3 regions of the Burkholderia stabilis genome follow, and region 2 is predicted to be linked to each of the others. Evidence: riboswitches for the same ligand, from Rfam matches in the RefSeq annotation. Region 2 holds a riboswitch; each other region holds the start of a gene.

Region 1 (7,396 bases), on a different replicon from region 2:
GCAGGATGTGCACTTCACACGCGCAGCCATCCTGGTGGGCGCGAGCGTGTTGTTTGGCGTTGCAGCGTGGTTGTACGCGCGACGTTGCGCGCATCCGCTGCTCGATTTCACAACGTTGAAGGTGCCGACGTTCTCGGTGACGGTGATCACCGGCTCGATTACACGGATGGCGATCAACGCCGTGCCGTATCTGCTGCCGTTGCTGTTCCAGATCGGTTTCGGGCTGTCGCCGTTCCAGTCCGGCCTGCTGCTGCTCGCAAGCGCGCTGGGCAATCTCGGCATGAAGGCGGGGACGTCGTGGATCCTCGACCGCTATGGTTTCCGGCGCGTCGCACTCGTCGACGTGACGCTCGTCGGCATCTTCACGATCGCGTGCGGCTGGCTGACCGCGTCGACGCCGCTGGCGATCACGCTGTTCATCGTATTCGTCTACGGACTGACGCGGTCGATGCAGTTCACGACGCTCGCGACGCTGGCCTATGCGGATATCCCGGCCACGCAGACGAGCGCGGCCAGCACGCTGTGGAGCGCCGCGCAGCAGATGACGATCGGGATGGGGATCGCGTTCGGTGCATTGTCGCTGCGGGTCGCGGCGTTGGTGCGCGGCGATACGGTTGGCATGCATTACGTGCTCGACGACTTCCGCTGGGCATTCATCGCGGCCGGCGTGCTTGCACTGCTGACGTTGCCGGGCTACGCACGGCTGGCCTCCGATGCCGGCGACCGGCTTCGGGCGAATGCGGCGTGAACGCAGGCCGGATCGCCAATCGCTTTTGTGTTGTGACGGGTGAGCGTTTTTGTTTCCTGTCGCTCACTTGAAACGTCGAGCAGTTGTCGCTGCGGTGGTGGCCTGACGCGAGGTGAAATCCGTCATGGGTCGTTGTGGGCAAGTGAGCGGATCGCATGGTGATGTCCGGTGGTGATGCGTCTCGAGCGATGACGCGCGATTGGTTCGACAGAGGCGAGGTGTTTCCTGCGCGAACCCATCGGCATGAGGAATGGCGCGACAGCTGATGTCCGGCGCGTGATGCGCCATCGAGCGATGGCACACGATTGGTTCGGCTGACGCACGGTGTTTCTTGCGTGAACTCATCCGCACGAGGGACGGTGCGACAGTTGATGTCCTGACATGATGCGCCCCGAGCGATGACATGCGATTGGTTCGACAGACACGGGTGTTTCCCGCGTGAACCCATCGACATGAGGAATGGCGCGACAGCTGATGTCCGGCCGTGATGCGTCCCGGGCAATGACGCGCGATTGGCTCGACAGGCGCAGGGTTTCTTGCGTGAGCTCATCCGTATCATGAGCGACGCGATAGCTAACGTCGTGTCGTGATGCGCCTCGAGCGATGACATGCGATTGGCTCGACAGGCGAGGGGTGTTTCCTGCGTGGACTCATCCGCATGCGGAACGGTGCGACAGCTGATGTCCTACCGTGATGCGCCCCAATAGATGACGCGCGATTGGTTTGACAGACGCGGGGCGTTTCCTGTGTGAACCCATCCGCACGAAGAACGGCGCGATAGCGCCGCGCTCACTCCGATTCCCGTCACTGCGCGTCATGGAAGATGATGCCGACCGTGTGGCGATGGCCGCTCCGGATCCGGCTGACGCCGTGGCGCAGGTTGACGCGATAGACGCCGCGCGTTCCCTGCACCGGCCTGCCGTGCACGGCGAAGATCACCGCGTCACCTTGCGTCAGCGGCACCACTTCCGCACGCGACTGCATGCGCGGCCGCTGTTCCGTCAACACGAACTCCCCGCCCGTGAAATCGCGGCCCGGCGCCGACAGCAGGATGGCGACCTGAAGCGGAAAGACATGCTCGCCATACAGATCCTGATGGAGGCAGTTGTAGTCGTCGGGGCCGTATTGAAGGATCAGCGGCGTCGGGCGTACCTGTCCGGCCGCGTGGCAGCGATCGAGGAAGGGCGCGTGCTCCGTCGGATAGCGGACGTCGATCCCGAGTGCCTTGTTCCAGCGATTCGCGATCGGCGCGAGATGCGGGTAGAGCGTTGTACGCAACCCGGCGACGAGCGCCGGCAGCGGGTACGCGAAATACTTGTATTCGCCGCGCCCGAATCCGTGCCGCGCCATCACGACGCGTGAACGATAGAGCGCATCGCGCGGATAAAGCGATGCGAGCGCGTCGCACTCGCTTGCCGCGATCAGGCCCGGTACGCGCGCGCATCCGTAGCGATCGAGATCGGCATCGACGGTTGTCCAGTCGATCGCGTCGACGCGTTGTGCGATGTCCAGCGAGTCGACGGCAGGTTGCAGGTCGGCGATGTTCACGGGCGTACCTCGTTCGTCAGCAATGTGGCGCCGCACGGCATGCTCTGGACGCATTGCGCGCGGTTGAATCCACGATGAAAGTGATGAACCGAGTCTAGCGATCTCCGTGTACAGGCGCGCTCCAGATCTTGCGCTTCAATTCGGAAAGGGGGAGGCCGCACGCTCGTGATGTGACACGGGCACGCCGAATTCGGCGACGTGTCGGGAAGGAGAAGCGAAGAGGCGAAGAGACAGAGAGACGACCGAAGAATGCTCTACGGCAGGCGACCGACCAGCATCGGCCGCCCACCGTATCCCCGATCAAGCCAGCGACCGGAACAACCAGTAAAGCCCTGCCGCAAGCGCGATCGACGCCGGCAACGTCAGCACCCACGCGAGCACGAGGCTGCGCACCGTGCTCCATTGCAGCCCCGACCCGTTTGCCGCCATCGTGCCCGCGACGCCCGACGACAGCACGTGCGTCGTCGACACGGGCAGCCCGTACATGTCGGCGGCGCCGATCGTCAGCATCGCGACGAGTTCGGCCGATGCGCCCTGTCCGTACGTCAGATGCTGCTTGCCGATTTTCTCGCCGACGGTCACGACGATCCGTTTCCAGCCGACCATCGTGCCGAGGCCCAGTGCGATCGCGACGGCAACCTTCACCCACGTCGGAATGAACTTGGTCGCGTGATCGAGCTGCTTGCGATAGTTGTCGATCGCGAGCTTGTCGTCGGCGGCGAACGCGGGCTGCCCCGACTTCTCGATCAGGCGAATCGCTTCGGACACCAGATACATCGTGTTGCGCACGTTGTCGACGTCGCGCTGCGGCACGGCGGCCATCGAGCCCGACGAACCCACGGCAGTTGCGAGCGACGTGGACAGCTGCTGCACGGCCGGCAGCACCGCAGGCGTCAGTTCGCGATGCTGCACGTAGTGTTCGACGTCGGCGCGCGGGTTCGCCGACGGCGCGACGCCGTTCGTATACTTCGCGAACGTCGCGGCCGCCTGATTCGCGACGGCGACGAAGGTCTGCGACTCGGCCGGCGTGACGGCCTTGTTCAGGGCGTACGCGGCCGGCACCGTGCCGATCAGGATCAGCATGATGAGGCCCATCCCTTTCTGCCCGTCGTTCGAACCGTGCGCGAACGACACGCCCGTGCAGGTCAGGATCAGCAGGCAGCGAATCCAGAACGGCGGCGGCTGGTCCTTCGGCGGCTCCTTGTACAGCTCGGGAATCCGCACGAGGGCTTTCAGCACGAGCAGCAGCAGCGACGCGCACAGGAAGCCCACGATCGGCGAGAGCAGCAGCGACTTGCCGACGCCCAGCGCCTGGCCCCAGTCGACGCCGCTCGTGCCGGACGGCCCGTGCATCAGCTGGTTCATCAGCCCGACGCCGATGATCGACCCGATCAGCGTATGCGAGCTCGACGACGGCAACCCGAAATACCAGGTCGCGAGGTTCCAGACGATCGCCGCGATCAGCAGCGCAAACACCATCGCGAAGCCGGAGCCGCTGCCGACCTGCAGGATCAGCTCGACCGGCAGCAACTGCAGGATGCCGAACGCGACGGCGCCGCTCGAAACCATCACGCCGAGGAAGTTCCACATGCCGGACCAGATCACCGCCACGTTCGGCGTCAGCGAGTGCGTGTAGATCACGGTGGCGACCGCGTTCGCGGTGTCGTGGAAGCCGTTGACGAATTCGAAGCCGAGCGCGATCACCAGCGCGGCGCCGAGCATCAGGTACGGGAACAGCGACCCTTCGCGCATCGGCGACAGATCGTCGATCAGGTGCGTGGCGATGTAGACGGCGCCGATCGCGAGCACCAGCAGGAACACGGCATAGCCGAGCTGCCGGGTGCGCTCGACGGAGCCCCGATCGTTCGCGGTGGACGAAGCAGGTTGATTCATGACGGGCGTCTTCTCGTGGGGGAGTCGCGTCCGATCCTAGCCGCGGCTAGCAGTCAGTTTGATGACAGTCGGGATGACGAACGGCGCGTCTTACAGTGATGTAAGGCGAGGGACGATATTCGTTCGCGTCGTGAAACACCGGCCGCTTTGTCATCCATATCGCGCATGCCGGGGCGGCAATTCCACGCGCAATTCCACACGCTTACGCATCGACGTCGCGCCGATCGTCGTGCGTCGTGGCCAACGTCCATCCATGCGGCGACGCGACGAACATCGTGCACGACAGCGGTGCGACGTCGATGCGCGCCGCAGCATCGAGATCCATCCTCATCACGTGCGCGACGGCCGCGCGAACGATCGGCGCATGCGTGATCGCGACGACGTCGCGGCCGGGCGGCAGCGCGTTCAGCCATGCGCCGACACGGCGAGCGGCGGCTTCGAACGATTCGCCGCCGTGCGGCGACGCGGACGGATCGCAGATCCATGCGCCCAGTGCGTCCGGCACGTCGCGTGCGAGATCGTGCAGCCGCTTGCCTCGCCAGTTGCGGTAGTCGATGTCGCGAAGCGGGTCGTCGGCTTCGGCGTGCAGGCCGAGTGCATCGGCGGTCTGCCGCGCACAGCGGGCAGGGCTGCACCGCACGAGCGCGCCGGCCGCGTGCGTCCACCGATCGCGCAGCGCGGCGGCTTCGGCGAGCCCGCGTGCGTCGAGCGGATCGTCGTCGGGAAACGTGCCGGTGCGCATCGCGCGGGTCGACGCGTGTGCAATCAGGCGCAACGAGGCATGGAGGGTCATGTCGGTTGTCGGGAGAGCCGGAGCGGACGGGCGGTCGTCCGCGGGCCATCACTTCTTCAATACGCGGACGTTCGCGCGTACAATCCGCTCGATACGAAGCGCGGAAGCCGGTGCAAATCCGGTGCGGTCGCGCCACTGTAACCGGGTAATCACGATCCCGGAAGCCAGACCTGCCTTCGTACCCATCCAACATTTGTCGGGGCGCGATTCCCCTGAGGTGCATCCATGAGCGAAGCAGTGCTGAAGCCGGTCGTCGTGCCGGCACCCATCCCCGTACGTGAGCTGTTGCCGTGGGCCGTATTCGTCGGCCTGATCCTGCTGCTCGCACTCTATTTCGTCGGCGCGGAACAAGGCGCGACGTCGCTCGTGCCGGGCATGTACGTCCACGAATTCGTCCACGACGGCCGCCATCTGCTCGGCTTTCCCTGCCACTGACGCGGAGAACACGATGGTCGGAAAGCTGCTCATGCGCGGGATGCTCGCAGGCATCGCCGCGGGCCTCCTCACGTTCGGTTTCGCGAAAATCGTCGGCGAACCGCAAGTCGATCAGGCAATTTCCTTCGAAGAACAGCGCGATGCCGCCAAGAGCGACGAGCACGGGCACGATCACGAGGTCGAGCTGGTCAGCCGCCACACGCAGGCCGGCCTCGGCCTGCTGACGGGTGTCGTGACCTACGGCGCGGCATTCGGCGGGTTGTTTTCGCTGGTCTTCGCGTTTGCCTACGGACGAGGCAGCCGCCTCCCGGCGCGGCCGCTGGCCGCGTGGCTCGCGCTCGCGGCGTTCGTCGCGCTCGTGATCGTGCCGAACATCAAGTACCCGGCCAATCCGCCGTCGGTTGGCGACCCCGACACGATCGGCTATCGCACGGGCCTGTTCTTCCTGATGATCGCGATCTCGATCGCGACGATGGTGTTCTCGGTCAGCGTGCGCCGCCATCTGCTCGCGAAGCTCGGCCAATGGAACGCGTCGATCGTGGCGGGCCTCGTGTTCGTCGCGATCATCGCGGCGGTGCAGCTCGGGCTGCCGTCGATCAACGAAGTGCCGGCCGCGTTCCCGGCTGCCTTGCTGTGGAAGTTTCGCGTCGCGGCCATCGGCATGCAGGTGATCATGTGGACGACGATCGGCCTGTTGTTCGGCGCGTGGGTCGAGCGCGGCGAACGCATCGGCATGCACGCCGCCTGACGCGTATTGCAAACGGGTGCACCCGGGGGCCCGTTCACGCCGATCGCAAGCCCGATATTCGCGTGAACAGGGCCTGAGCCCTAACGCAGCATGCGCGGCGCGCTCCACGTCGATTCGCGCGCCAGCGCGACGAACGCGGCCAGATAGTCGATCGACGCATCCGCTTCGCGGATGCCGAGGAAGATCTGCTTCGCGATTCCCTTCTTGCCGAGCTTGACCGGCACGACCGGCATCCGGTCCGCGTATTCGTCGGCAAGCCATCTCGGCAGCGCGGCCACGCCGCGCCCGCTCGCCACCATCTGCAGCATGATGTCGGTCGTCTCGATCGACTTGTGCCGCCTTGGCACGATGCCGGCCGGCGTCAGGAACTGGTTGTAGATGTCGAGCCGGTCGGTTTCGACCGGATAGGTGATCAGGATTTCGTCGATCAGCTGCTCGGGCGTCACGTAGTCGGCATTCGCGAGGCGGTGTGCATCCGCGACCACCAGCACCTGCTCGTAGTCGAACACGGGATCGAAACGCAGGCCCGGCTTGTTCAGCGGGTCGGGCGTCACGAGTACGTCGATGTCATAGCCGAACAGCGCGCCGATGCCGCCGAACTGGAAACGCTGCTTCACGTCCACGTCGACGTCGGGCCAGCGTGACAGGTACGGCGACACGACCTTCAGCAGCCACTGGTAGCACGGGTGGCACTCCATCCCGATACGCAGCGTGCCGCGCTCGCCTTTCGCGTACTGCTTCATCCGCTCCTCGGCGAGCTCGAACTGCGGCAGCAGCCGGTTCGCGAGCTTCAGCAGATACTGCCCGCCTTGCGTGAGCCGCAGGCCGCGCCCTTCCCGGTCCCAGATCGGCGTGCCGAGCTGCTGCTCGATTTTCCTGACGGTATGGCTGAGCGCCGATTGCGTGAGGTGCAGCGCATTGGCGGCCGCGGTCAGCGAGCCCTGGCGCTCGACTTCACGAATGACGACGAGATGGAATCGTTCCAGCATGGATATCGCTCGCGCAACAGATGCATGAACAAATTTAATGGATGAATGAAATAATGCCATTTTATTTCATGGTTTGAAATCCCTATGATGGCTGCCGGATCTTCAATTTCTTTCTGGACGGCAGCCTCATGGTCACGACACACAACCTCGGTTTCCCGCGCATCGGCGCGAAGCGCGAACTCAAGTTCGGTCTCGAACGCTACTGGAAAGGCGAATCGTCGCGCGACGAACTGAAGGCGCTC
Region 2 (7,396 bases):
ATCCGCACAGTTTCCCGGGTTCGAATCATGTGCGGCAGTCGTCCGGATGGCCAGGTTGCGCTTCCCGCGCACCGAACCTGATATGGCAACCATGAGTTGCTACCGTAACGACTTTCCGTCTGCCCGGTTGCCGTCCAACCGACTATCCTTGCCTGCACATCCCCCATAGAACCACAGGAGACGACACCGTGACGCACAGCGTGATCCCCCAGGCCTCGCCGACGAAATGATCGAGATCCGGCACCGCATCCACGCCCATCCCGAACTGGGCTTCGAGGAATTCGCGACGAGCGACCTCGTCGCAGAGCAGTTGCAGTCGTGGGGCTACACGGTGCATCGCGGGCTCGGCGGCACGGGCGTCGTCGCCCAGTTGAAGGTGGGCAACGGCACGCAGCGCCTCGGCCTGCGCGCCGACATGGACGCGCTGCCGATCCACGAGTCGACGGGCTTGCCGTACCAGAGCACGATCGCCGGCAAGATGCACGCGTGCGGCCACGACGGCCATACGGCGATGCTGCTCGCGGCCGCCAAGCATCTCGCACGCGAGCGCCGCTTCTCCGGCACGCTGAACCTGATTTTCCAGCCGGCCGAAGAAGGGCTCGGGGGCGCGAAGAAGATGCTCGACGAAGGGTTGTTCGAGCTGTTCCCGTGCGATGCGATCTTCGCGATGCACAACATGCCGGGCTTCCCGACCGGCAAGTTCGGCTTCCTGCCGGGGTCGTTCATGGCGTCGTCGGATACCGTCGTCATCGACGTGCAGGGCCGCGGCGGCCACGGCGCGGTGCCGCACAAGGCGATCGATCCCGTCGTCGTGTGCGCGCAGATCGTGCTGGCCTTGCAGACGATCGTGTCGCGCAACGTGTCGCCGCTCGACATGGCGATCGTCACGGTCGGCGCGATCCACGCGGGCGAGGCGCCGAACGTGATTCCCGATCGCGCGCAGATGCGCCTGTCCGTGCGCGCACTGAAACCCGAGGTGCGCGACCTGCTGGAGACGCGCATCAAGGAAGTCGTTCATGCGCAGGCGGCCGTGTTCGGCGCGACCGCGACGATCGACTACCAGCGCCGCTACCCGGTGCTCGTCAACGATGCGGAGATGACCGCGTTCGCGCGCAACGTCGCGCGCGAGTGGGTGGGCGACGCGAACCTGATCGACGACATGGTGCCACTCACCGGCAGCGAGGATTTCGCGTTCCTGCTCGAGAAGCGGCCGGGTTGCTACCTGATCATCGGCAACGGCGACGGGGAGGGCGGCTGCATGGTGCACAACCCGGGCTACGACTTCAACGATGCTGCGCTGCCGACGGGCGCGTCTTACTGGGTCAAGCTGGCCGAGGCGTTTCTGGTGTGACGCAGGGTCACGGCGGCGTGGCGACCGCCGCCCGGCGTGTGTGCGCGTCCCCGCGAAATCGGACGCGCGCGAACCGCACACGTTGATTTGACGCTCCTTGACATCGGCGGGACAGGCCGCGTGCTACGCTGCGCGCGACGCCGGATCGGCTCGATGAATACAGGTGTGGACGACATGCGAAAACAGCTTCTGACCGTGCTGATGGCCTGTGCGATCAGCGTTCTGGCGGCCGGGTGTGACGACCAGAAGGTGGCCGATGCGGTCAATGCGATCAAGCCTGATCCGATGGCATTCGGCAACCTGCAGCCGGGCGTCTCGACGGTCGAGGATGTACTCCGCCAGGCCGGCAAGCCCGAGATGGTCAGGCAGGGAGAAGACGGCTCGCAGCGGTTCGAGTATCCGCGCGGCCCATACGGCACGAGCACCTACATGCTCGATTTCGGGCCCGACGGCCGACTCGTGTCGATCACGCAGGCGCTGACCGCGGCGAACATCGCGAAGGTCATGCCCGGGATGTCGAAGGACGACGTGCGGCAACTGCTGGGCAAGCCGACCGAGGTCGCGCAATACGCATTGAGCCATGAAGAGGTGTGGAGCTGGCACTGGGCCGAAGGCGGCGTATCGGGCGACGGGATGTTCAACGCGCATTTCTCGCCCGACGGTACCGTGATCCGGACTTCGCGTTCGGAAGCGCCGGGCCGCGAAAAACCCTGACATCGCGGAGGCGGCGCTTTACCGGTCCTTTCCGTCAGAACGCCGTGCCGCCGAATAGCGCGGCCGCCATCGCCGGATTCGACGGCCAGTACATGTGCATGTACGTCGCGACGATCGCGCCGCTGCGGTAGACAGCTTCGCCGCTGCCCGGCGCGCCGTCGGGGCGCGCGGCGCGCGCGACCGGTTCCAGCGTCGTCGCGAGCCGCGAATAGTGGAACGTATGACCGCGCATCGGTCCGGTGCGCGTATCGAGCTGCTGCATGCCGAGCGCCGCGAACCGGCGCTGCATCGTCGCCTGGCCCGGCAGCAGGCCCAGCATCGCCGTCGTGGCGCCGTCCGCGTCGATCAGCGACTCGCACAGATACACCATCCCCCCGCATTCCGCGACGATCGGCCGGCCGGCGGCCGCATGCGCGCGAATCGTCCGCGCGGTCGCGGCATTCGCCGCGAGCCTTGCCGCATGCAGTTCCGGATAACCGCCCGGCAGGAACAGCGCGTCGCAATCGTCGGGCACCGGCTCGTCGGCGAGCGGCGAGAAGAACGTCGACTCCGCGCCGAGCGCGTCGAGCAGCGCGAGATTCGCCGGATAGATGAACGAGAACGCCGCATCGCGCGCGATCGCGATCCGCTTGCCGGCGAGCATGCGCGTCAGCGGTGTCGTAACGTCGGGTTCCGCGAACGCGACGGCCGGCGGCAATGCCGCGAGCGCCGTCTGCGCGAGCGCGTCGGCCGCGCGTTCGAGCCGCGCATCGAGATCGTCGATGTCGGCCGGCTGGTGCAGGCCGAGATGCCGCTCCGGCAGCGCGATGCCCGCATCGGCCGGCACGTGCCCGAGCCAGCGCAGGTCATCGGGCAGCGCCTGTTGCAGCAGCTCCGCATGGCGGGCCGACCCTACGCGGTTCGCCAGCACGCCGTGAAACGGCAGCCCCGGGCGGAACCGCGCGAGCCCGAACGCGATCGCTGCGAACGTCTGCGCCATCGACTTCGCGGAAATCACCGCGACGACCGGCACGCCGAACGCGGACGCGAGGTCCGCGCTGCTCGGCGTACCGTCGAACAGCCCCATCACGCCTTCGATCAGGATCAGGTCCGCATCGCGCGCGGCCTCGGCAAGCAGCGCGCGGCAGCCGGCCTCGCCGACCATCCCGAGGTCGAGCGCATGCACGGGCGCGCCGCTCGCGCGTTCGAGCAGCATCGGATCGAGGAAGTCGGGCCCGGTCTTGAACACGCGCACGCGGCGGCCGAGCCGTCGATGCAGCCGCGCGAGGCCGGCCGTCACCGACGTCTTGCCCTGGCCGGACGCGGGCGCACTGACGAACAGCGCGGGGCAGGCCGGCACGCTCAGAACTCCACGCCGCGCTGCGCCTTCACGCCTTGCTCCTTGTACGGATGCTTGACGAGCCGCATTTCGGTGACGAGATCGGCCGCGTCGATCAGCGCATCGGGCGCGTGCCGCCCGGTGACGACGACGTGCACCGAATCCGGGCGAACGGCAAGCGTCGCGAGCACTTCGTCGAGCGGCAGGTATTCGTACTTCAGCACGGTGTTCAGCTCGTCGAGGATCACCATCCGGTAGTCGCCGCTTTCGATCATCCGGCGCGCCTCGTCCCAGCCCTTGCGGGCGGTCGCGATGTCGGCGTCGCGGTTCTGCGTGTTCCACGTGTAGCCGTCGCCCATCGTCACGAAATCGCATTCCGCGACCGCGCCGAGGAAGTCGCGCTCGGACGTGTGCAGCGCGCCCTTGATGAACTGCACGACGCCGAGCCGCATGCCGTGGCCGAGCACGCGCACGGCCATGCCGAATGCAGCCGTGCTCTTGCCCTTGCCGTTGCCGGTGTTGACGATCAGCAGGCCCTTTTCGTGGGTGGCGGCGGCCTGCTTCTTCTCATGGCCGGCGCGGCGGCGTTCGGCCATCCGCTGATGGGATTCGGAATCGGTCTTCATCGGGAATCGTCCTGTCGAAAGCGAAACAAAGGGTTCAGAGCGGGCCGGCGAGCGCGACCGTCACGCCGTCCCGGATGGATTTGGGGCCCAGCAGCCGGCCATGCGGCGCCGCGAGCTGCGCGCACGGCTCGGCCACGCCCGCGACGCCGAAGCGCGCGAGCGCGGCATCCGACGGGCCGCTTACGGCCAGCTCGGGGCGGTTTGCGAGCTGCGCCGCATCGAACGCGACGAGCGGCCAGCCGCGTCGCGCACACAGCGTGCGCAGCGCACGGGTGCGCGCCTTGTCGGCGAGCGTCGCGACGAGCGCCGGTTCGGCGCCCGGGTAGAGCGCGAGCGCGGCGCGGATCGCGGCATCGAGTTGGGCGGCCGTCACGCCCGCGCGGAAGCCGACGCCGAGCGCGACGCGCGTCATGCGCCGCCGCCGAGCGCCGCGCGCACCGCCGGATCATCGGCGAGCGCGGCGACGCGGCCGATCACGACGATCGCCGGCGAACCGATGCCGGTTGCGCCGACGCGTTCGACGAGATTGTCGAGCGTCGCGAGCACGTGCCGCTGATCGGGACGTGTCGCATTCTCGATCGCCGCGCACGGCGTATCGCCGGGCAGGCCGCCGTCATGCAGCGCTGCCACAATCGCGTCGAGCCGGCGAATGCCCATATAGATCACGATCGTCATGCGGGTGGCGGCGAGCGCGCGCCAGTCGGGCTCGTCGGCGCCCGCGCCGTGGCCCGTGACGAAGATCACCCCCTGCGCGTCGCCGCGATGCGTGACCGGAATGCCGAGCGCGGCCGGCGCTGCAATGCCTGCGGTGATGCCGTTCACGATTTCCACCGGAAAACCCGCGGCGCCGAGCGCGGCCAGTTCCTCGCCGCCGCGGCCGAACACGAACGGATCGCCGCCCTTGAGGCGGGCGACGCTGCGGCCCGCGCGCAGATGGTCGAGCATCGCGGCGACGATCGTTTCCTGCGGCGTCGACGCATGGCCGCCGCGCTTGCCGACGTGCTCAATCAGCGCGTCGGCGCGCGCATGGCGCAGCACGTCGGGGTTCACGAGATCGTCGACGAGCAGTACGTCGGCCGCGCCGATCGCGCGCACGGCCCTGAGCGTCAGCAGGTCGGCGTCGCCGGGGCCAGCGCCGATGAGCCACGCGCGGCTCATCGCGCGCGGCACGGCGCGCACCGTGTCGTTACGGTGAAAAGGGAAAGGCGGGCGGCACATGGGCGGCCGGCAGACAGGCAAGGCATGACGGATCGGACGAAGCCCACGCGGACGCAGGCGGAATGCGCACCCCATCCGTCCCCCGCGGATCGGGCGTTCGGCGAGCGTCGGGCTCGCCCCTTGCGTCGGCCGGTATCCGGGCTGGCCGCTTGCCAGGCCGCAGCCTTCCCGCCCGGCTGAAGGGCAGTGGCATCGTGGGCGGCATGGGCGCGTCGCGCGGGGAAGCGCGTCGCGCGGGCGGCGTACCGTTGCGGGGACAGCACAGGCCGGGCGGACATCCGCCTCCTGTTTCCCGTTTAACTGCATGCGGGAATGCGCATGCGAGCACCGAACGCGGCGCTACGATAGCACAGCGGTCCGCCCGCGCGAACCCGCCGCGCCGGTGCCCGAAGCGGCTTCAGGCGTCGCGCGCCGGCCGTGCGAAACACGGCCCGGCGGCCCGTGCCGCCTTGACGCTCCCCGCACCGCCGCCTACACTCGCACGCGTTTTGGTGCTCGCGCGCGCCGCTCCGGCGCACGCAGTTAAACGGGAAACAGGGAGCCTGCCTGCGCCGCAGTCGAGCCAACCTGTGCTGCCCCCGCAACGGTAAGCGAACGCGTCGCGCGCAGCGCGATGCAACGCCGCTTCGCCGCATGCCGCACGCATGCGGACGACCGCCACTGGATGCCGCGCGCATCCGGGAAGGCGAAGCGGCGTGTTCGTCAGCCCGGATACCGGCCTAAACATTGGGGTTCAGCGCCGCGGGGAGGCGGCGCATCGTCCACGGCCGCAGCAGGCCCGACGCCCGCGCATTTCCCGCTTTCTCCGCCCATCGGCCCCGCGCGCACGCGCCCGGCCGGCACGGCGAACGGCAGGCGGCGCGGGCAGGGCCGGCGGCAGCCGTGTTGGCATTCACGATGTCGACCGTTCGCAAGGAAGCACCATGTCCGATTCGTCGTTCCGTCCGTCCTGCGTCCGTCCGTCCGGGCTGCGCGGCGACCTGCCCGCGATCCGCCAGATGAATTGCCGCGCCGCCTTCGACGCGACGATCCCGGCCTGATTCCACTTTCGACACAGGACCTACCATGACCCTACGCAAGCTTCCCGTCACGATCGTCACGGGCTTTCTCGGCAGCGGCAAGACGACGCTGATGCGCCACATCCTGCAGCACGCCGAAGGCCGCCGCATCGCGGTGATCGTCAACGAATTCGGCGAGCTCGGCATCGACGGCGAAATCCTCAAGGGCTGCGGCATCGGCTGCGAGGATGCCGAGGGCGCGCAGAACGAAGCATCGGGCCAGCTCTACGAGCTCGCGAACGGCTGCCTGTGCTGCACCGTGCAGGAAGAGTTCTATCCGGTGATGGAAGCGCTTGTCGAACGGCGCGCGGATATCGACCACGTGCTGATCGAAACGTCGGGGCTCGCGCTGCCGAAGCCGCTCGTGCAGGCGTTCAACTGGCCGACGATCCGCAACAGCTTCACGGTCGATGCGGTCGTGACCGTCGTCGACGGGCCGGCCGCCGCGAGCGGCCAGTTCGCGGAAAACCCGCAGGCCGTCGATGCGCAGCGCCGCGCCGATCCGAACCTCGACCACGAATCGCCGCTGCACGAGCTGTTCGCCGATCAACTGTCGTCCGCCGATCTCGTGATCGTGAACAAGGCCGATCTCGTCGGCGATGCGGAATTCGCGCAGATCGAAACCGCGATCCGCGACGAGATCCCGCCGCAGGTGAAGATCGTGCGCGCGACGCGCGGCGAACTCGATCTCGCGATGCTGCTCGGCCTCGAATCGGCGTCGGAAGAAACGATCCACCTGCGTCACGACCATCACGGCTCGGCCGACGACGGCGACCACGACCACCATCACGACGATTTCGACTCGGTGGTCGTGTCGGGCGATGCGGGTACGCGCGAAGCGACGATCGCCGCGCTGCAGCGGGTCGTCGAGACGCACACGATCTACCGCGCGAAGGGTTTCGCCGCGCTGCCCGGTGCACCGATGCGGCTCGTGATCCAGGGCGTCGGCCGCCGTTTCGACAGCTATTTCGACCGCCGCTGGCAAGACGGCGAAACGCGCGCGAGCCGCTTCGTGCTGATCGGCGAGGATCTCGACGCGGCCGCGCTGCAGCGCGCGTTCGACGCCGCGTGCGCGGCCGAGCCGCAACAGGCGTAACGCACGATGCATCTG
Region 3 (7,396 bases), on a different replicon from region 2:
GCGCGCGGTGCGTCACGCTGCGGCCGGATGTCGTCGACAACCGTCCGCAGATGCGCCAGCAATTCCTGCATCACGGTTTTCCGAAGGTAGTGGTTCATGCGCGTGCTGACGACGATATCGGACGGCAGCGCGTCGATCGAACGCTGAGCCGACAGCAGATCGTCGGCAAGCCGAACCAGCGCATCGCGATGCCACGCGCTCAGCGCAACCGCGATGTCGTCCGGCCAGAAGCCGAACGCGTCGATGCCGCAGCATCCGGCGACGCATTCCGTTTCCAGCGCATCGATCAACGGCATGAGCGCCGCCAGATGCGGATCGATCTCGATCGCTTGCCCGTGGCCGCCCGCCAGGTCGCCAAATGCGATCCAGCGATCCTGGCCGATACGGATGTCGTCCTTGTGCGGCTTCTCGTTCATCGTTCGATGCGCTCCGGGTTCAGTTCAATGCCCGCAAATGCGCGCGCACGAAGCCTGCGATTTCCCGGCCCAGCTCCCTGTCCTCCGGCGCGCCCATGAAGCCGCCATGCGGCATCCCTTCGAACACGTGAAGCTCGGTCGGCACCTGCGCGCGCCGCAACGCGCGATGCAGGCGCACCGCGTTCGACAGGAACAGGTCGCGCGTGCCGCTCTGGATGAACGTCGGCGGAAAACCGGCGGCGAAATCGCCGAACAGCGGCGACAGGTAAGGATGCGCGAGATCGGCGCCGTTCGCGTAGAGCAGGTTGTTCGGCATCAGCGACCCCGGCAGCACGACATCGACGAGCCGGTTGGTCTCGAAGCTGTCACCGGATTCGGTGAGATCGGCCTCGGGCGACAGCAGCACCAGTGCGGCCGGCAGCGGCAAGCCTTCGTCGCGGGCGCGCAGCACCATCGCGGCGGCGAGATTGCCGCCGGCCGAGCGGCCGCTGATGACGATGTTCTCCGGCGCGTAGCGTTCCAGCACGTGCGAATAGGCCGCGATGCAATCGTCGAGCGCGGCCGGATACGGATGCTCGGGCGGCAGGCGATAGTCGACGCCGTAGCATCGAATGCCGAGCCGGTCGGCCTGCATCTGCGCGCCGGCGCGGCACGCGGCGCCGCCGCCCAGGACCAGCGCGCCGCCATGCAGGTCGATGACCGCGCATTCGCCGGAAATCGCATCGGCGGGCGTCGCGACGTGGATGTCGGCGTGGCCGGCCCGGATCGTCTCGACGCTCGAGCGCAGATACCCGCCGAGCTGCTCGATGGCCGCCGCGTAATGCGCATCGGCCGCGGCTTTCACGCGCATCCACGCATCGTGATCGTCCGGCGGTGGCATCACGTGCAACGCATTCAGCGGCACGCCGTCGTCGCCGACCAGTCGCCGCAGCGCGTCTCGCGCTTCGTCGCTGATCGACGCGGGAAAGGGGACGACCCGGCTCGGTACGGCGACGCCGTCAGGTTTGTCTTTCATCGAATGGTTTCCGTTCGGCCCGTCACGGCGTATTCCGGTGCAGCACGGCCCGTCATGCGGCCGACGGCCAGTGGCGCAGCATCACGTCCAGCGCGTCGAGACTGCGCGACCACGACGCGTCGGAATCCGGCGCGCTGTGCGAGAAACCGCCCGCGCTTTCCAGCGTCACGTAGCCCATGAAGAAACCGCCGAGCAGGCGAATCGCATGCGCCTGTTCGGCGTCGGGAATCGCGTAGCCGCGCAGCATGGCCGCGGTCATCCTGACGAGCCGGCCGCCCGCGCTCTCGGCGGCGCGTTCCGCGCTCACCGGATGCCGCGCGGCCGCAAAGCGGCCGGGATGCTCGCGCGCATAGTCGCGATAGACGTTCGCGAGTGCGGCCAGCGCGTCCTTGCCGGTGCGGCCGGCCAGTGCGTCGGTCGCGCGGTCGGCCAGCTCCTGCAGCGCGAACAGCGCGATACGGCTCTTGAGGTCGTCGAAACTCGGGATATGGGAATACAGGCTGGCGAGCTTCACGTCGAAGTGCCGCGCGAGCGCCGCGCCGGTGAGCTGCTCGAAGCCGGTTTCATCGGCGAGCTGCGCGCCGGCTTCGACGAGCCTGTCTACGGTAATGCCGGCACGCGCCATGACGGATGCTATTGAGGTTAGTCAAAAAACTAATTCTATTAGTTTTTGTGGCAGTGTCAATGTCGTGTGCGTGCCGGTGGCTTCGCCATGCGTGGGTTTGCCGGGCCGTCAGAACGTATAGCTGACCTTGCCGAACGCGGTGCGTCCGAGCGTGTTGTAGCCGTACGCGGTCATGTACTGCCGCTCGAAGAGGTTCGACAGCGACGCCGACACCGTCAGGTGCGAATTGATCCGGTAGGCCGCGCGCAGGCTCACGGTCAGGTACGACGGCAGATACTGCGTATTGGCCGGATCGTCGAACGTCGAGCCGCCGTAGAGCAGCGACGCGCCCGTGCTCAGCGCGTGCAGGTGCAGTTCGTCCCACGTGTGATCGACGTTGAGGCTGACCGTCTGGCGCGGCCGGCGGTTGAGCCAGGTCTGGTTGGTCTCGTCCTGCGGATTCAGGATGCCGATCGCGAGGCTCACCGGCGTCGAGCGGCCGATCGTGCCCTTGTACGACAGGTCGATGCCGCGAATATGCGAACGGCCAATGTTCATCGGCGAGAACGTCGCGGGGTTGTACGCGATCAGGTTGTTGACCCGCGTGTCGTAGATCGCGGCGGAGAACGTGCCGTACGACGTATTCGCGTCGATCGCGGCCTCGACCGACGTGTTGCGTTCGGGGCTGAGGTTCGGATTGCCGTAGCCGGGGTAGTACAGGTCGTTGAACGTCGGCAGGCGGAACGCGTTGCCGTACGACACGCGCGCCGTGTAGACCGGCGTGATCGCCCACGACAGCGCGGCATTGCCGGTGTTCACCGACTGCCCGGCAATGATCTCGTGACGCCCCGCGAGGAACATCGTCACGCTGCCGAGCGTCGCCGACTGATGCAGCGAGAACGCGGAATCGTTGCGCGTCGGCACGCCGGCGGGAATGTCGAACGGCAGGAACGCCTGTTCGCGCGTGAAGTCGTAGGCCAGCTTCGTCTCGCCCGACAGCGGCAGGCCGAACAGGTGGAACCCGTGTTCCTGGTGGGTCAGCGACGTCGACGTGCTGATGCGCTGCGAATTGATCTGGTCGGTCGCAAGGGTCGGGTCGTTCGCGTAGATGAAGGCGCGGTCGTTCGAATAGCCGAACGACTGGGCGAACTGCGTGTCGGGCGTGATGTCGAGACGGAACGCGATGCCGGCCGTCAGTTGATGATCGAGCTGACGGTTCGCATAGCCGATGTTGTCGTAGGACAGATCGGACCGGTGATACAGCGCGAACGTCGAGATCGACCAGTTGTCGCGCGCGTAGCCGAGGCGCGCATCGAGATCCTGTGCGTGATACGGATTGCGGCCGGCTTCGTGCGCGTAGAAGAACGGGCGCGTCGCATCGATGCCGGCCGTGTTGTAGTCGTGCAGGCCGAGCGAGTAGGTGAGCCCGCCGAGCGCGGCCAGCGGCCCCGTCGACGGCACCGTGCCCGACGTGCGCAACTGCGTGTCGAAGGTCTTGTTCGACCCGCCGCCGAACGACACCGTGGTCTGGTTCGGTTGATTGCTGGCGCGGCGCGAGAAGAGCTGCACGACGCCGCCCATCGCATTGGCGCCGAACGACGCGGCGGCCGGCCCCGAGATCACTTCGACGCGCTCGAACGCTTCGGTCGGCAGATCGGCCCACGGCGCGATGCCGGTGGTCGACGAGCCGATCCGGATGCCGTCGATGAACACGGCGACCTGGCTGGCCGACGAGCCGCGGATGCTGACCGACGCGGACGAGCCGGGGCCGCCGTTCTGCGAGACGGTGACGCCCGGCAGCGTCGCGAGCGCCTGCGTGATGCTCGGGTCGCCGGGCGACAGCCGGTCGAGATCCTCGCGCGTGAGCACCTGCGTCGACGCATAACGACCGTCGAACGATTCGGGCAGGCGCCGCGTGTCGGTCACGCTGATCGTCGGCAGGTCGGCGCTTTCCGCGGGCCGGGCGGCCTGCGGGAGCGCGGTGTCGCCGGCAGCATGGGCGATCGGGGCAAGCAGCGCGCTGGCGGCGGACGTGGCAAGAAGGTAACGAATGTTCATGAGGCAGCGGGAATAAGCGTGTTGCGTGTACGGCGATCGTGAGCGAATCGGGGGCCGGGCCGGCCAGTTCCGGGCGGGCGTCATGGCGTGGCGGGACAAGGCGGCCGGCTGCCGGCGGTGTCGGTGCGGCGCATGCCGGGCGACGCAAGCGCCATAAACGGCCGCGCGGACGCGGGCTGGCCACGCATGCCGACGGCGTGTCGGTGCGACGCTTTCTGAGCGAAAGCGGATTCGGAAACGATGGACATCTGAAGGGTCCTGAGGTCGGGCCGTCCATGCAACGGGCGACCGCCAATGGCGGTGCTTGGCGCGCCGGGACACCCCGCCCGGTGCGGCTGCTTGGACCTCGGGTCGATGGCAGGTCTCCTGGCTCGCGGGTCGTCATTCGCGCCGGCCTTCCCGGTTTCCCAGTGGCACGCAGTGGCACGCATTCGCCGCTCACAGTTGCGGGGGCAGCCGCAGATTCGAGGCGCTGCCTCTCCTGCGTTCCCTTTTGATCCCGTCTCCGGGAACCATCAGCGCGCAAGCGTAATGGCGCGGGCTCCGGCGCGTCAATTGTCCGGTTGCGCAGGGATGCGAAAAAACGTCATTGCCCGGCGGAAACTTTCCAAACCCTTTCTTTCATGCGCCGGCGCCGCGTTTCATGTCTGACGAAACACCGGGATCGACGGCGGGGGATCGCGCCTGAACCGGCTCGGCGCGACACCCGTCCAGCGCACGAACGCACGCCGGAACGCTTCCTCGCCGCCGAACCCGAGATGTGCGGCCACGCGTGCGACCGGCCAGTCCGTGTCGCGCAGGCATCGTCGCGCGGCGTCGGCCACGCATTGCTCGCGCAACGCGTGATAACCGCTGCCTTCCGCCGCGAGCCGCCGCCGCAGCGTCGCCTCGCTGACGCCGAGCCACGCGGCCAGCTCCACGAGCGCCGGCAGCGCCTGTGCGTGCGCGAGCGCCGCATCGAGAAAGCCGCGCACCTGCTGCGTCCACGACACGACGGCTGGCGCCGCATCGATCAGACGAAACGGGAAATCGACGAGGAACGCGTCGAGTTCGGCCGGCTGGCGGATCACGCGGCATTCGAGCCGCGCCGCATCGAACGCGAAGCCGTAGGTTTTCCGGCCGACGTCGACCGGCGCGTTGAACAGACCGAGCAGCGGCACCGCGTCGTCGCGGCGCGGATGGCCGAGCCACACGTCGATTGGCCGCAGCGGCTGCCCGATCAGCCAGCCGAACAGTTGCAGATAGCAGAACAGGCCCGTCAGGTCGACGAGGCACGCGGCCGGGCTGCGCGTGCGGCGCAGCGAGTCCATCCGGAACGTCGCGCGTCCGTCGCGCACCGCGAGCGACAGCATGCCGGCGCGTGGCGTCAGCATGTCGCAGAAGTCGCGCGCGCAGCGGATCGCGTCGGCGAGCGTCGCGCAGCTCAGCAGGCAGCGGCACATCAGGTCGACTTCCTGCTTGCGCATCGGCGGGTGGCCGTCGCCGCGCGCGACCTGCGCTTCGAGCCGCTCGATCGCGTCGCGGTAGAGCGCAACGAAACCGCCGGCCGTCGGCGCATCGTGCGGCGCCTGCGTATCGCGTCCGGCCGGCGCCGCGCCGCTGCGCGTGAGTTCGCTCAGCAGGCGCGCGCCGAAACCCGGCAGGACGCGGCCGTTTTGGGGCATTGCGCGCGGTTTCATGTTGTCTCCCGTTCTGATCGTTGCGACAGGGGCCGGTGAGCGGGCCGGTAGGGGTGTGCGAACCGTCGCCACGCAAGAATGCTATCGACGCCGGCCGCCTTCGGCCTCGCCGGAACGGCGTAGGCCGGCAACGCATCCCGCCATGAACGACCACGGACGACACGCGAATGATCCAGATCGTAGATGAAATCACGCTCGCTCCCGAGCGCATTCCCGACGTGCTCGCGCTGCTGCGCGACCGCTACTTGCCGGGCCATGCGGCGCGCGGGCTGACGGCGGCCGGCCGCTGGGTGTCGCCGCCGGTCGCGGTGCCGGGGCAGCCGAGCACGCTGTGGCTGACCTGGCACGTCGACGATGCGCCGTCCTATTACCGGATGCGCGCGCTGACCGATGGCGACGTGGTCGCGTTCTGGATGGCGGTCGACGGGCTGTGCGACGCGCGCCGACGCCATGTGATGACGGACGCCGACGCGCCGTTGCCTGCCCTGAAGGAGGCCGGCCATGCGGCATGACACGGCGCAGGTATTCGTTTCGGTGGATCGCGATGCGCATGCGATCGAACATGCATTGTGCGAGGCCGCGCGTGCGCTGCCCGGCGCGAGACGTGTGACGCTCGCGCGCAATCAGGAAGGTAGCTGGGGCGCGGGCGACTACACGCTCGACGTGTTGCGCGATGCGCCCGTGGTCGATCCTGCCACGGATTTCGCCACGCTGGCTCGGCTGCCGGGCATCGCACGCATCGACGGCGCCGTTTGTCGCCCGATCGGCGGCGGCCTGCGCGAACCCGGGTTGCACGACGGCGTGTGGCGCACGCTGATGCTGCGCACGCGGCCGCAGGCCAGCGAAACGCAAGTCGCCGCGCTCGAAAGCGAGTTGCTGCAGATGCCCGCATTCATGCCCGGCATCCGCAACTGGCGACTGAGCCGGATCGAGACGCCGGGTGCCTGGACGCACGTGTGGCAGCAGGAATTCGCGCACGTCGGCGATCTGCTCGGCGAATACCTGATGCATCCGTATCACTGGGGCTGGGTCGACCGCCGGTTCGACGCCGAAAGCCCCGACTGGACGGTCGACGCGATCTCGCATGCGTTCTGTCCGCTCGCATCGAGCCTGCTGGCCGATACGGCGACGTGACGCACGGCGCGCACCCCACCCACAAAAAAACTGGAGACACGAAGATGCGAGCCCTTTTGATCGACCGCGTCGGCCATTCCGACGCATTGCGGCTGGCCGACGTTTCGGCGCCGAAGCCGGGCCCCGGCGACGTGCTGATCCGCGTCGCGTATGCGGGCGTCAATCCCGCCGACTGGAAATGCCGGGAAGGTTATCTCGGCGCGTTCATGCAGTACACGTTTCCGTTCGTGATCGGTTTCGATGCGGCGGGCGTGGTCGAGGCGGTCGGCGACGGCGTCGACGGTTTCGCGCCCGGCATGCGCGTGTTCGCGCAGACCGATGTCGGCGCGGGGCGCTGGGGCGCGTATGCCGAATACGTCGCGGTGCGCCACGACTCGGTCGTGCGGCTGCCCGACGCGGTGAGCTTCGCGGAAGCGGCGGCCACGCCGACGCCCGCGCTGGCCGCGTGGGCCGGCCTGTTCGACGACGGCGGGCTGCGCGCCGGGCAGAC

What was found. Region 2 has a riboswitch for cobalamin ahead of cobW (cobalamin biosynthesis protein CobW). Riboswitches for the same ligand answer to the same signal wherever they lie in the genome.
Region 1: another riboswitch for cobalamin. It lies ahead of BBJ41_RS26380 (CbtB domain-containing protein); the one in region 2 lies ahead of cobW (cobalamin biosynthesis protein CobW).
Region 3: another riboswitch for cobalamin. It lies ahead of BBJ41_RS21230 (TonB-dependent receptor domain-containing protein); the one in region 2 lies ahead of cobW (cobalamin biosynthesis protein CobW).

Annotation. Positions count from the first base shown of each region.
Region 1 covers NZ_CP016443.1:1,914,589-1,921,984, reverse strand. Annotated here, with positions in the region: gene BBJ41_RS26400 (DHA2 family efflux MFS transporter permease subunit) at 1-748, shown strand, start outside; gene BBJ41_RS26395 (2OG-Fe(II) oxygenase) at 1,553-2,296, opposite strand; gene BBJ41_RS26390 (inorganic phosphate transporter) at 2,597-4,189, opposite strand; gene BBJ41_RS26385 (histidine phosphatase family protein) at 4,392-4,982, opposite strand; cobalamin riboswitch at 5,037-5,174, shown strand; gene BBJ41_RS26380 (CbtB domain-containing protein) at 5,208-5,417, shown strand; gene BBJ41_RS26375 (CbtA family protein) at 5,431-6,165, shown strand; gene BBJ41_RS26370 (LysR family transcriptional regulator) at 6,246-7,154, opposite strand; gene metE (5-methyltetrahydropteroyltriglutamate--homocysteine S-methyltransferase) at 7,283-7,396, shown strand, end outside.
Region 2 covers NZ_CP016442.1:785,252-792,647, reverse strand. Annotated here, with positions in the region: partial or broken gene BBJ41_RS03805 (M20 aminoacylase family protein) at 189-1,351, shown strand; gene bamE (outer membrane protein assembly factor BamE domain-containing protein) at 1,526-2,065, shown strand; gene BBJ41_RS03795 (cobyrinate a,c-diamide synthase) at 2,100-3,404, opposite strand; gene cobO (cob(I)yrinic acid a,c-diamide adenosyltransferase) at 3,407-4,009, opposite strand; gene BBJ41_RS03785 (cobalamin biosynthesis protein) at 4,044-4,421, opposite strand; gene cobA (uroporphyrinogen-III C-methyltransferase) at 4,418-5,227, opposite strand; cobalamin riboswitch at 5,338-5,575, opposite strand; cobalamin riboswitch at 5,700-5,964, shown strand; gene cobW (cobalamin biosynthesis protein CobW) at 6,293-7,381, shown strand; gene cobN (cobaltochelatase subunit CobN) at 7,388-7,396, shown strand, end outside.
Region 3 covers NZ_CP016443.1:707,279-714,674, reverse strand. Annotated here, with positions in the region: gene BBJ41_RS21245 (DUF6331 family protein) at 1-416, opposite strand, end outside; gene BBJ41_RS21240 (alpha/beta hydrolase) at 436-1,431, opposite strand; gene BBJ41_RS21235 (TetR/AcrR family transcriptional regulator) at 1,484-2,056, opposite strand; gene BBJ41_RS21230 (TonB-dependent receptor domain-containing protein) at 2,165-4,093, opposite strand; cobalamin riboswitch at 4,433-4,625, opposite strand; gene BBJ41_RS21225 (helix-turn-helix domain-containing protein) at 4,735-5,772, opposite strand; gene BBJ41_RS21220 (hypothetical protein) at 5,940-6,284, shown strand; gene BBJ41_RS21215 (Dabb family protein) at 6,274-6,906, shown strand; gene BBJ41_RS21210 (NADP-dependent oxidoreductase) at 6,951-7,396, shown strand, end outside.